2 regions of the uncultured Virgibacillus sp. genome follow, and region 1 is predicted to be linked to the other one. Evidence: riboswitches for the same ligand, from Rfam matches in the RefSeq annotation. Region 1 holds a riboswitch; the other holds the start of a gene.
The links. Region 1 has a riboswitch for thiamine pyrophosphate ahead of thiT (energy-coupled thiamine transporter ThiT). Riboswitches for the same ligand answer to the same signal wherever they lie in the genome.
Positions count from the first base shown of each region.

Region 2: linked by a shared signal. The riboswitch ahead of Q1A47_RS03765 (YkoF family thiamine/hydroxymethylpyrimidine-binding protein) and the one ahead of thiT (energy-coupled thiamine transporter ThiT) in region 1 are both predicted to bind thiamine pyrophosphate.

Region 1 is NZ_CANMAB010000095.1:5,947-11,785, reverse strand. Features, by position in the region: gene Q1A47_RS16665 (carbon starvation protein A) at 1-114, opposite strand, end outside; gene Q1A47_RS16660 (hypothetical protein) at 392-529, shown strand; gene Q1A47_RS16655 (hypothetical protein) at 556-684, shown strand; gene Q1A47_RS16650 (hypothetical protein) at 670-2,100, opposite strand; gene Q1A47_RS16645 (general stress protein) at 2,213-2,563, shown strand; gene thiT (energy-coupled thiamine transporter ThiT) at 3,075-3,644, opposite strand; TPP riboswitch at 3,753-3,855, opposite strand; gene Q1A47_RS16635 (M3 family oligoendopeptidase) at 4,115-5,839, opposite strand, start outside.
Region 2 is NZ_CANMAB010000009.1:50,159-55,997, reverse strand. Features, by position in the region: gene Q1A47_RS03770 (DctP family TRAP transporter solute-binding subunit) at 234-1,298, shown strand; TPP riboswitch at 1,523-1,625, shown strand; gene Q1A47_RS03765 (YkoF family thiamine/hydroxymethylpyrimidine-binding protein) at 1,742-2,350, shown strand; gene Q1A47_RS03760 (ECF transporter S component) at 2,347-2,928, shown strand; gene Q1A47_RS03755 (ABC transporter ATP-binding protein) at 2,925-4,589, shown strand; gene Q1A47_RS03750 (energy-coupling factor transporter transmembrane protein EcfT) at 4,564-5,349, shown strand; gene Q1A47_RS03745 (CHY zinc finger protein) at 5,649-5,839, opposite strand, start outside.

The DNA of each region.
Region 1 (5,839 bases):
TGTCACATAGGTTGGATCAAGTTTAAAAATTTTTTCCGCTACAAAACGCGAATAGTAGCGATAACCTAATGCAAAAACGATCATACCTATTAATGCAACTAAAATACCTGACACTTCTTTATCCCTCCCTTTATCAAATAAAGACCCGTCCAATTTTAGCACGTAATTTTTTAAAGACGTATCTGTATGAGAATATGTGAATACGCTTTATTTTAGTACTGTCTTTCTGCTTTTACATGATTCATTGACCCTTATGTATGGTTTAAAAGGTAATCCCTTATTTATACAGGAAGGATATTTAATAAGGGACCACCTTTTTATTTGAGTCCATTCATACAATTTATAAAACGTGAAACTTCAATCCGTGGGGAGGTTGTTTATCCCCTACTGATTGTTAGTACCACAAGAGTATGACCTAAAGGCCTTTGAACCAATCGGACATTTACTAGCAGTTGATCTCCCTCTTACCTATATTGGGTTCACTTTATTGCTTGAAGTGGGGGCTTACTGCCAGTTATATGCGGGATAAAGTGAAACTTCCATCCGTGGAGGAGGTTGTTTATCCCCCACGGATGGTTAGGTGAACCAATCGGACATTTACTGGCAGTTGACCCCCCACTTATCCATTTTGGGTTCACTTTATTGCTTGAAGTGGGGGCTTACTGCCAGTTATATGCGGGATAAAATAACTACAGCTACAATTGTTGTAATGACTAATCCTACGATAACAGGTATAAAGTTTTTACGTACTAATTCCATTACCGATACACCACAAAAACCAGCGATAGCGATTAAAGAAGACCATGCAACGAGCGTACCACCACCAGTCCATATCGAACCCATTTGCCCTATTGCTGCAAGGGTGGTTGCATCAATGGAACCGTTTTGTAATGATGCCGCTAGAGAACCAGTAAGTGGAAGCCCTGAAAAACCAGAGCCATCAAGCCCTGTAATAATACCAATAAGCAAAACGCTGAATCCGGCTAACAATGCACTTTGTGGAAGATATTCCTGAGTCGATTGAACGAGATCAAATAGGAATGCAGGTGCACGCTCCTCCATACCTAAAATAGCTCCTGCAAAGTCTGAACTACCTAAAAAGAAAAATCCAGCAATTGGAATAACCGGACCCATTGCCTTAAAAGCAAAAACAAATCCATCTGTTATATGTGTTGTTATATAATCGAGCGCATGCTGCCTACGAAATGCAATGGTTGATAATAATAGCAAGATAACTGCAACACCACCAATAAATGCTGCTCCATCTCCTCCTTCTAATCCGCTCATTCTTCCTGTATTAAGCTTTTCATAAACCATGTAACTAACGACGCCAGTTAATGCCAGAGGAACAAGAATAGCAAATAATTTACTCCATACACGTAGTTCATTCGTATGTTGACTTTGTGTATACTCCTTTGTTGTTTGAATGTTTTCAAGTTCTATGTTGTTTCGCACATCCTCCTTCGATCGAATTGTTTTTCGATACATTATATAAGCAAGCATAATAGCAATACCACCTGTTATAAGTGACAAAATAAGTGCTTGATCGGCAACCACAGCTGTTTCTACTCCTGCTGAGATAGCAGATAAATTGGGGGCAACTTGCACAATATAATCAGAGGAAAGTGCCATTCCTTGACCAGCTATTGCTATTGCTACTGCAGCCGTAATTGCTGGTAGACCTGCTCGGATTGCAGCGGGTACCAAAAGCGCACATATTAGGGGTACTGCTGGTGTTGGCCAAAAGAATAGAGATATCAAATAGGTAGCAATAACTAAAACAAAATAAGATATATGACCATTTACCATTATTTTTTGTATTGGCTGAATCATTCGTTTATCTGCACCTAAATCACGTAATGAATTTAATAACGCAAGCATAAAGGTGATGATTAAAAAAATACTAAATAGTTCTTGTGCTGCTACAAGATTTGCATGAAATATTGCGGTAAATCCAGCAATTAGACTACCTTTATAAACCCACGCAATAATAAATGTACCAAATAACGTTGGTAATACGATCCCCTTCCGCATGACCATTGTGCCTATAATTAGTAAGGTAAACAAACCATATAAAATATGGGATATTGAAAGCTCCACGCCAACCTCTTCCTCTCCAATGGATGTGCTATAGCCTATGCAATTCGTACATGTTTAGTTCTTCTAGCGTTGGGTATGATAATAATGAAAGATTGATAAGGAGGTAATTTTAATGAAACCATTTATAAAAGAATATACAAATGATCAGCAATTAAAGGAAGCTATTCAAATACTAAAGGATAAAGGTATTCATAAAGAAGATGTGTATGTTTTATCCCATGATGATGATCGAACAAACCGAATAGCTGATGGTGCGGATGCGAATACCATAGGAATAAGGGAAATGGATATTGGACATGCCGTTGGTAATCTTTTTAGTACACAAGGTGATGAACTAAGAACGAAATTAACCGAAATAGGATTCTCTCAAGCAGAAGCTGAAAACTATGAGGAAGATATGGATGAAGGAAAAGTACTCTTGATTGTAACTAACCATGAGGAAGTTAATAGGTATTTACAATAAAAGCATAAATCTCTACTATACAGTAGTTTTTCATAATTAAACGTTTTAATCTGTCAGTAAGAAAAAGATAACTTGCTTATGATAGGCAAGTTATCAATGCTGTTTCACCAATTCTAATTGGGTGAAGCAGCTTTTCTCATAGTCTAGGAAGAAAATATAAAATTTACCCATTTGGATAAATAGGGGCGTGTTGAGCCGCGTCCAGCTCCAGCGCCCAGAAACGATGTGACTTCACAATCGCCCGCCCTACGAGCTGACTAGCTCCAGTCGCTACGTTTCTAATGCGCTTTTGTTATGACATAAAGATAATAAAGAGCTTGGGAAAAAACAAAATATTTCTTACTCTGAATAATCATTTTATCAGTCTCGATAATAATTGCCGCAATTGATTAAGCTTGCTTTCACCTCTCACTATAACTCTAAACTACTAAATAGAAAATAGTGGGCAAAATCCTCGAGTCAATAACTACCCACTAATCTTCGTATGTTTATTATGAGGAAAACTTCTAGATTAAGCGGACATACGTAATAGTGTACGTGGTTGTTTTTGAAATAAAAAGAACACAAGAACCGTACTTAATATAAAGCCAGGTAACATGTACGACCCGTTATATAGCAACGAGTATAACCATACAGGCTGACCTTCTGGCGCAAATTCACCAAAGAATACAATCCCTCCAGTGAAATGGGCTAAAAAGCGTAAAGCTGATCCTAAAAACACGCCTACAGCAATATAATATAGGCTTATTTTCGTTTTTCCTTCTTTAACTGCTGCTTGGACAGGTTTTGCAAAAATTCCTGCAAAACCTAATACGGTAAACGCAACAATATAATCTAAGAACCCTTGTAGGGGTACGAAGACTGTTGGCCCAAATAATAATTGTAATCCTCCCAACAGCAATCCAGCTAATAAACCGCCCTTGACCCCCCAGCGAAATGCGACAATAAAAATCGGTATCATCGCAAAGGATATGGAGCCACCTTGAGCCCAAACCTTAAATGATAAAAATGGTATAAAATCCAATAAAAATGCAAAAGCTGCAAAAATGGCTACTTCTACTAAAAATAATGTGCTCCTCATATCTTTCTCCTCCCCTTTTTTATGCAGTTAAGTAACTTATCCATACAAAAAAAGCAATGCCAAGGGGAAGACTTCCTGATGGGGAATCTGCTCACATTACTTTTCTGTCCATCAAAAAAGCCACCATCCCTACGCTAGTACTAACTAACAGGTTCAAAGGGTAAGAACAGTTATGTTCACTCTCAGCCAATTGGCTCCCCCTGTAGGCTTCTAACTTATATTTGCTTCTTTTGTCTTACTGTTTAGTGAAACTTCAATCAGTGGGGGTTTTTGTTTATACCTCTGATTGAGAGATAAACTAATCAGACATTTACCGGCAGTCGATTCCCCCACTTACCAATAATGGTTTCACTTTATTCCTTGAAGTGGGGTTCTTACTATCAGTTACATGTGGAATAAATAAGAAACTACTTTTCACTGCCTATTTACTACAAGTATTGTACATGACATATCGTAAAAACACAACAGCGTTACAACGAAAGATATTCGTCAACATCATTGACACATAATTGAATAGCAGCTTCCCAGAATTCAGGCTTAGTTAAATCTGTATCCAAATGTTTTTTAGCAAGATCCTCTACGTTCATGCGACCAGTATCCCTTAAAAGCGAAATATATGCATCTTCAAAACTATCTTCGTTTTCTTGTGCTTTTGCATAGATACCTAGACTGAAAAGATAACCAAATGTATAAGGGAAATTGTAAAATGGCACCCTTGTTATGTGAAAATGTAATTTAGATGCCCAAAAATTAGGATCATACTCCGATAATGCATCACAATATGCCTCTTTCTGTGCTTCTATCATCAAATCGTTTAATCTTTTCACTGGCACTAATCCTTGTTTCCTTTCTTCATAAAAACGCCTTTCAAAGATAAAACGGGAATGTATATTCATAAAAAAAGCAATGCTCCGCTGAATCTTATCCTCTAATAAACTTTTCTTTTCCGCAATCGAACGTGCGCTTTTTACCGACGCATCTGCAACAACCATTTCAGCAAATGTTGACGCTGTTTCAGCAACATTCATTGCATACCGTTGATTAAGTCCATTTACATCATTCATTACATGTTGATGATAAGCATGCCCTAACTCATGAGCTAACGTTGCAATATTAGATGAAGTACCTGAATAAGTCATAAAAATGCGTGTTTGCTTACTATCAGGGAAACTTGTACAAAATCCTCCCGGACGCTTATTTGGACGATCCTCAGCCTCAATCCACCTATTTTCAAAGGCCATTTTCGCAAAATCAGCCATTTGGGGACTAAACTGATTAAAATGTTCGACAATAAAGTCAGCCCCTTCTTCAAACGACGAAGTCTTAACCACTTTGTTTACTGGTGCTCCAACATCATAAATACTTAGTTTGTTAAGTCCAAGTAGTTTGGCCTTGTTCATAAGATACTCTACAAAGGGATGCTTATATTTTTTTATTGCAGTCCACATCGCATCTAATGTTTCTTTTCTCATACGGTTCAAAGCCAATGGTTCTTGCAAAACTTCATTCCAATTTCTATGCTTATATGTTTGTAAACGAAAGCCAGCTAGGTGGTTTAATGTTTGACCAAATAAACTAGCGTTATTCTTCCAAGCTTTATCTAGCTGTTGAAACACTTGCTTACGATATGAACGGTTTGGGTGTGTTAGTTTATTTGTAGCCTGCCCAATAGAATAGCTTTTCGTTTCCCCATCCTCTACCATATCTACACTCATATTTCCTATAATCACATCGTACATTTGTCCCCAAGCGTGATATCCATCAATTGCCAGATCATTGATAAGAACCTCTTGATCTCGCACCAATTGTTCTTTTGCATGATTTCTAAACTCTTCTAACACATATGCTACATCAACTAAATCCTCACTTTTTACAAGTTGGTCCCATACTATGTCAGGAATGTCGACTAGTTTTTGTTCAAATGTCGTTTGAATCGTATCCATTTCGGCTTTTATTTCATGGCGTCTACTGACTAATAAATTTGCTTTCTCGTCTTTAAGATTCTGTGCACTTAAACAGCTTATAAAAGCAAATGCTTCTCTTACTTTCTTCATCGTTGCTTCCAATTGTTTAATAAGTAACACTAATGTTTCTTTATCTCCGTCTCGTTGCTTAGGAGAAAAGTAAGATACCGTGTTAAAAAGGTTTTTCATTTCTTCCTGTGTGGATTGTAAATATGTATGAAATGCTTTTGA
Region 2 (5,839 bases), on a different contig from region 1:
CGTCCGTTTTTACTAAAACAAATACGTACAAAGGCTTCATTCGCCACTTCCTGTGGCAACGCCTTTGTGACCTACTTCCATGGAGGCCCGAACCAATCGGACATTTACCGGCAGTCGATCCATCGCCCATATTGGTTTCTCTTTATTACTTGAAGCGGGAGCTTACTGCGGTTATATGCGGGATGAATGACCACACACTGAACTTTCTCTATTTAGTTCATGGAGGTAATTATTTGCGAAACTTTTTTATAATTCTAACATTTATTATAACAGGACTTGTTTCCGCTGTCGTAATTGGAATTGACTTCGAGACAATTCGTGGAACAGATGATTATGATGATGAACAAGAGGGATTACGTGAACAAATCATCATTCGGTTTAGTCATGTTGTTGCGACTGACACACCAAAGGGACAAACAGCCCGGAAGTTTGCTCAACTTGTAGAAGCAAAAACAAATGGAAGAATCAAAGTCCACATTTATGCAAATGGGTCTCTATATAATGACACCAATGAGTGGGAAGCCATCCAAAATGGGAATGTTGAAATGATTGCCCCGGCAACAGCTAAGGTAAGTGAGCTATTTCCCAAATGGGGTATCCTTGATCTCCCCTATGCATTCCCTACACACGAGGCAGTAACGGAAGCATATGAGGGTAAAATAGGGAAAACATTGCTTGCAAACCTTCATAATACAAACGTGAAGGGCTTGACTTTTTGGTATAACGGTTATAAACAGCTTACGAATCAAGTACACGTTATCAAACTACCAGATGATGTAAACCGACTCCATTTCCGTATTATGCCTAGTCCTGTTATTAAGGAACAATTTAATCAAGTACATGCTAGCACAAGTAGCTTACCATTTAATAAAACTTATCAAAACTTGGAAGTACATTTTATTGATGGACAGGAAAATACGATTTCTAATATTTACTCTAAAAAATTCTATGAGCATCAACCGTTTGTAACTATGAGCAATCACGGTTATCTCGGATACGGTGTTTTTATTAATAAGCCTTTTTGGGAATCATTATCTGAATATAATCAATCAGCCATTCAAGCTGCCTTAAGTGAAGCAACGGATTGGGGGAAACGTCACGCGATTGAGATGAATGATCATTATACACGTGAATTAAGAAAAAAAGATGTTGTTACTATTCACTTTCTTACAACAAGAGAAAGAGAGCAATGGAAGAATGCATGGAAAGCTGTATACGATCAGATGACTACGATTATTGGCAACGAGTTAATGGACGAGGTACATCGGATACAGAATAAGTATAATTCTAGAGAATGATAACTGCTCACTATTCTCTTATACACCCAACATTTTAGCTTATTACTCTTTTGATTACATTGTTCATGTACTTCATTGCAATGTGAGGTATCAAGTCAAAAAGTCTAGCAGTTCTATAAGTTGCTTTATTTCACAGTATATCACTTATCGTATTTACAAAAAGCACTAATTGAACTATTCTATTAGTAGAATATATAAATACATAAAAACTGCATATCTATTTTAAATTGCACTAGGGGAGCTATGTACATGGCTGAGAAGAGACTACTCTGACCCTTATAACCCGATCTAGATAATACTAGCGTGGGGAAGTGCAGTCGTTCATATATCGTTTTATAGGCATAGCCTACATATATTTTTGAAGACTGCATTCCCAAAGAATGCAGTCTTTTTTATTTATGTATAACTTCACTGACATGACTATTTATTAGGAGGAAAATGATATGAACGAACAAGCATTGAACTGTATTAATAGTCGGATTGCTGGTTGCTCTTTTGCCATCTATCCAATGACAGATCAATTTGTAGATGTAATTACAACTTCACTGAAAAACGTAGATACATCTAAGGTTTGGATTAAAACAACAGATGTAGAAACCTGTGTACGTGGCAAGATCACACATGTTTTTGATGTAACCAAGGCACTTTTTTTGCATGCGGCTAGCACAGGACACCATGTCGTGTTTAGTGCCACCTACTCCATCGGCTGTCCGGGAGACTCCGATGGGGATGTATATCTATCAACGGACGACCATCGATTAAATTTAAATACAAATAACCTTCAGCAAGAAGTTGCCGGCAAATTTTCCCTTTATCCGTTGGGTGGAGGAAATTATATGAACATCATTTATAACCAAATTGAGGAAATGAAGCTCCATGGGGTTAAGGTTAGCTCTATCCACTATGCTACAAGGCTAGACGGGGATGGAAAACTTATATTCGATGGACTTGAACGTGTTTTTACAAATTTAGAAAGTAGTTATTCATCACATCTAGTTATGACAACCACCATATCTGCAAATAGCCCATCTAAAAAGGGGGAGATACTTTGAATAATTGGAAGCTAAAGGAAATAATTGTTATGTCTGTTCTTTCCGTAGTCTTCGGTATCGTTTATTTAGCATTTTTACCTATTGGAAAAATTCTCGTGTCGTTCATGGGACCCATAGGATATGACTTTATATTTGGTATTTGGTTTATTGTATCCATTATTGCGGCTTATATCATTCGTAAACCCGGAGCTGCATTTTTGTCAGAAACAATTGCTGCAACGGTAGAAATGCTCCTCGGTAATGCTATGGGACCAATCATTATTATTACGGGTATTATACAGGGTCTTGGCGCAGAAGCTGCCTTTGCGCTAACAAAATGGAAACGCTATTCACTTTGGGTATTAATGTTAGCCGGTGTTGGAGCAGCTATATTTAGTTTTGTTTGGGGATATTTTAGATCAGGCTATACTGCCTTAAGTACTCCATACATATTAGGTATGTTATGTATAAGAATGATTAGTGGGGCAATCATTTCAGGTTTGCTCGGAAAAGCAATTAGTGATTCACTCGCGAAAACAGGCGTACTATCTAGTTTTGCGCTTGGTAAACAAATCAGAAAGGAACGTTCCGCATCATGATCAACGTATCTAATCTTTCACTCTGGTTTCATGAAGATAATGATAAACCAATCATCTCTAATCTGAGCTTTCAGTTAGACAGAGGGGAAACCATGCTACTACTTGGACCAAGTGGTAGCGGAAAAAGTACGTTAACACACTGTTTAAATGGTATATACCCGCGTGAATTAGACGGTAAAATGACAGGTGATGTTACCATATTCGGTCAATCTATACACGATGCACATCCCGGTACAATTAGCAAACAAGTTGGCGTCGTATTCCAAGATCCAGAAAGCCAATTTTGTATGTTAACGGTAGAAGATGAAATTGCCTTTGGCCTAGAGAATATTTGTACACCGCCGCTTGAAATAGCTAGAAAAATAGACGAAGTATTACAAATGGTTGACTTAATAGATGACAAGCACTCTGTCATTTCATCCCTTTCTGGAGGACAAAAACAAAAATTAGCATTAGCCTGTGTGCTAGCACTAGAACCAGAGATACTTATCTTGGATGAACCGACCGCCAATTTAGATCCACAAGCGACTCAAGAATTTATCAAGACTATTCAAACCATTAAACAGAAAAAATCAATGGGAATAATCGTTATCGAACATCAATTGGAAGGCTGGGTATCTTTTATCGACCGTTCTTTCATATTATCTAAGGACGGAAAATGTATGTATGATGGCCCACTAGCACGGATCATTTCGGATAATAAAGAAAGCGTGCTAGAAGAGGGGATTTGCCTGCCAAAAATAACAAAACTTGTACTTACAGCAGCCGAACAAAACAAAGCTGCTTATATCAGTCCACCGTTAACAATCAAGGATACCCCATCATTAGTTACATATATGGACAATAGCTTTTTAGAAAAGACAATACCAGCAGCTCACCAAGCAGACATTATACTATCTGCTTCGCGTGTTACTCAAAATAAAAAACAAAAAAGGGTACTTCATCAAATTGATTTCGATCTGTATGAGAGCTCATTTGTAGCAATCATTGGAGCTAATGGAAGCGGCAAAACATCGTTAACAAAAGTACTTAGTGGTATTGAAGCTCCTACACACGGAGACATTCTCCTACGTCAGCATCCTATCCGTAATTGGAAGGAAAAATTATTGCGAAAAGAGATTGGATACGTGTTTCAAAATCCGGAGCACCAATTTATTACAGACACTGTATTTGATGAAATTGCCTACAGCTTACGTCTGCATCCATATTCAGAATCATATATAGAAGAGAAAGTACATTACACCCTAGTCAATTGCCAATTACAAGGATTCGAGCATCGCCATCCTTATTCGCTAAGTCAGGGACAAAAAAGGAGACTCAGTGTAGCCACAATGATTGTCGATGAACAAAAAATACTCTTTCTAGATGAGCCTACCTTCGGGCAGGATGCCGCTTCTACCTTAAAGCTTATGCAAATGTTAAAAGAACGGCATGCCAAAGGCACATCCATTATCATGGTTACACATGACATGGATATCGTCGACAAATATGCGGACCGTGTCCTTGTTTTAGAAAACGGAGAAATTATAAGAGATCAATCACCAGACCAATTATGGAAGGATTCGGACTTACGAAGATGGCACTTAGACTACCCAACCCGAATTCAACTGCAACAACATTTGGAGGTGAATCAGCATGACTTCGCTATTAAATCAACTTAATCCAAGCATTAAAGCTTTTACCGTTATTCTATTAGTGTGTCTATTGACCTTTGTGTTTGATCCATTTACACCACTAGTTTATTGCTTATTCACCATCCTCCTTACTTTCGTATGTGGAAAAATTGCTTGGAAACGATACATGCTTTATTTCTTAATTATCATCCTATTATCCGTTGGTATGCTTTGGACAACGCTTGCCTTTGCTGATGAACCAAATCGACCACATGATACCATGGAGATTCTATTTTGGGATATACCAAAGGAAGATGTTACGGTAGCGTTAGCATTAACATTGCGGATGCTTGCCTTCGCATCCTTATCATTTATGTTTATCTTCACGACAAATATGGTGCATTTCATTCTAAGTCTCATGCAGCAATGCAAGCTATCTCCAAAATTAGCTTATGGGGTATTAGCTGGGTATCGCTTTTTACCTTTAATGAAAGATGAGCTTAACCAAATCCGTGCCGCACATCAAATAAGAGGGGTACGAAGAGCTAACGGAATAAAAGAATCCATACAACAATATAAACGCTATGCAATCCCTTTACTTGCCGGAGCAATTCGCAAAGCAGAACGAACAGCAGTAGCTATGGAGTCTAAAGGATTCAGCGGCGAGAGGCAACGCACCTTTTATAGAACATTTACGGTTAAATGGCAGGATTGGACTTTTTTGGTGGGTATGCTTCTCCTTTTTTTCATTATTATTATGATTTCTATTAAGTTGGGGTGTTTTAGCTGGTATAAAGGACAATTTTAGACGAGGAGTCCCTTAACTAGAGAGAAATCAGATATTTTTCAGTAGTTATTTTTATAGCATTTTTACTTTTCATAGCACGTTATAGCTTTACAGCGGGGGTTTTTCTAAAAAAGAACACAAATACTACATCCCAAAACTTAGCTCTCTTTTCACACAACTGGAATATCCGTGCAATAGTTTAACCTCCTCGTGAGTAGAGATATAATGACGAGGTCATCACAACCGTTACGATTACCACAGAAGTTTCGCATATTCCAGTTGCTTCATCTAACATTTTTAGGAGACATTTCTCTTTATCTTTAATCAAAGTACAAATGATGATGTAGCCTACATCCCTCGTTAAACACAGATCCACAGTGCATACATTTACTCATTTGCAAATACTGATTAATCGTTAATTCCGTTTTGCACACTCCACAAAGGATGGCTTTATTAGAAAATTCCTCTTCCTTCCATCTAGTAAACGTATGCTTTTCTGCTTCCTCGTGAC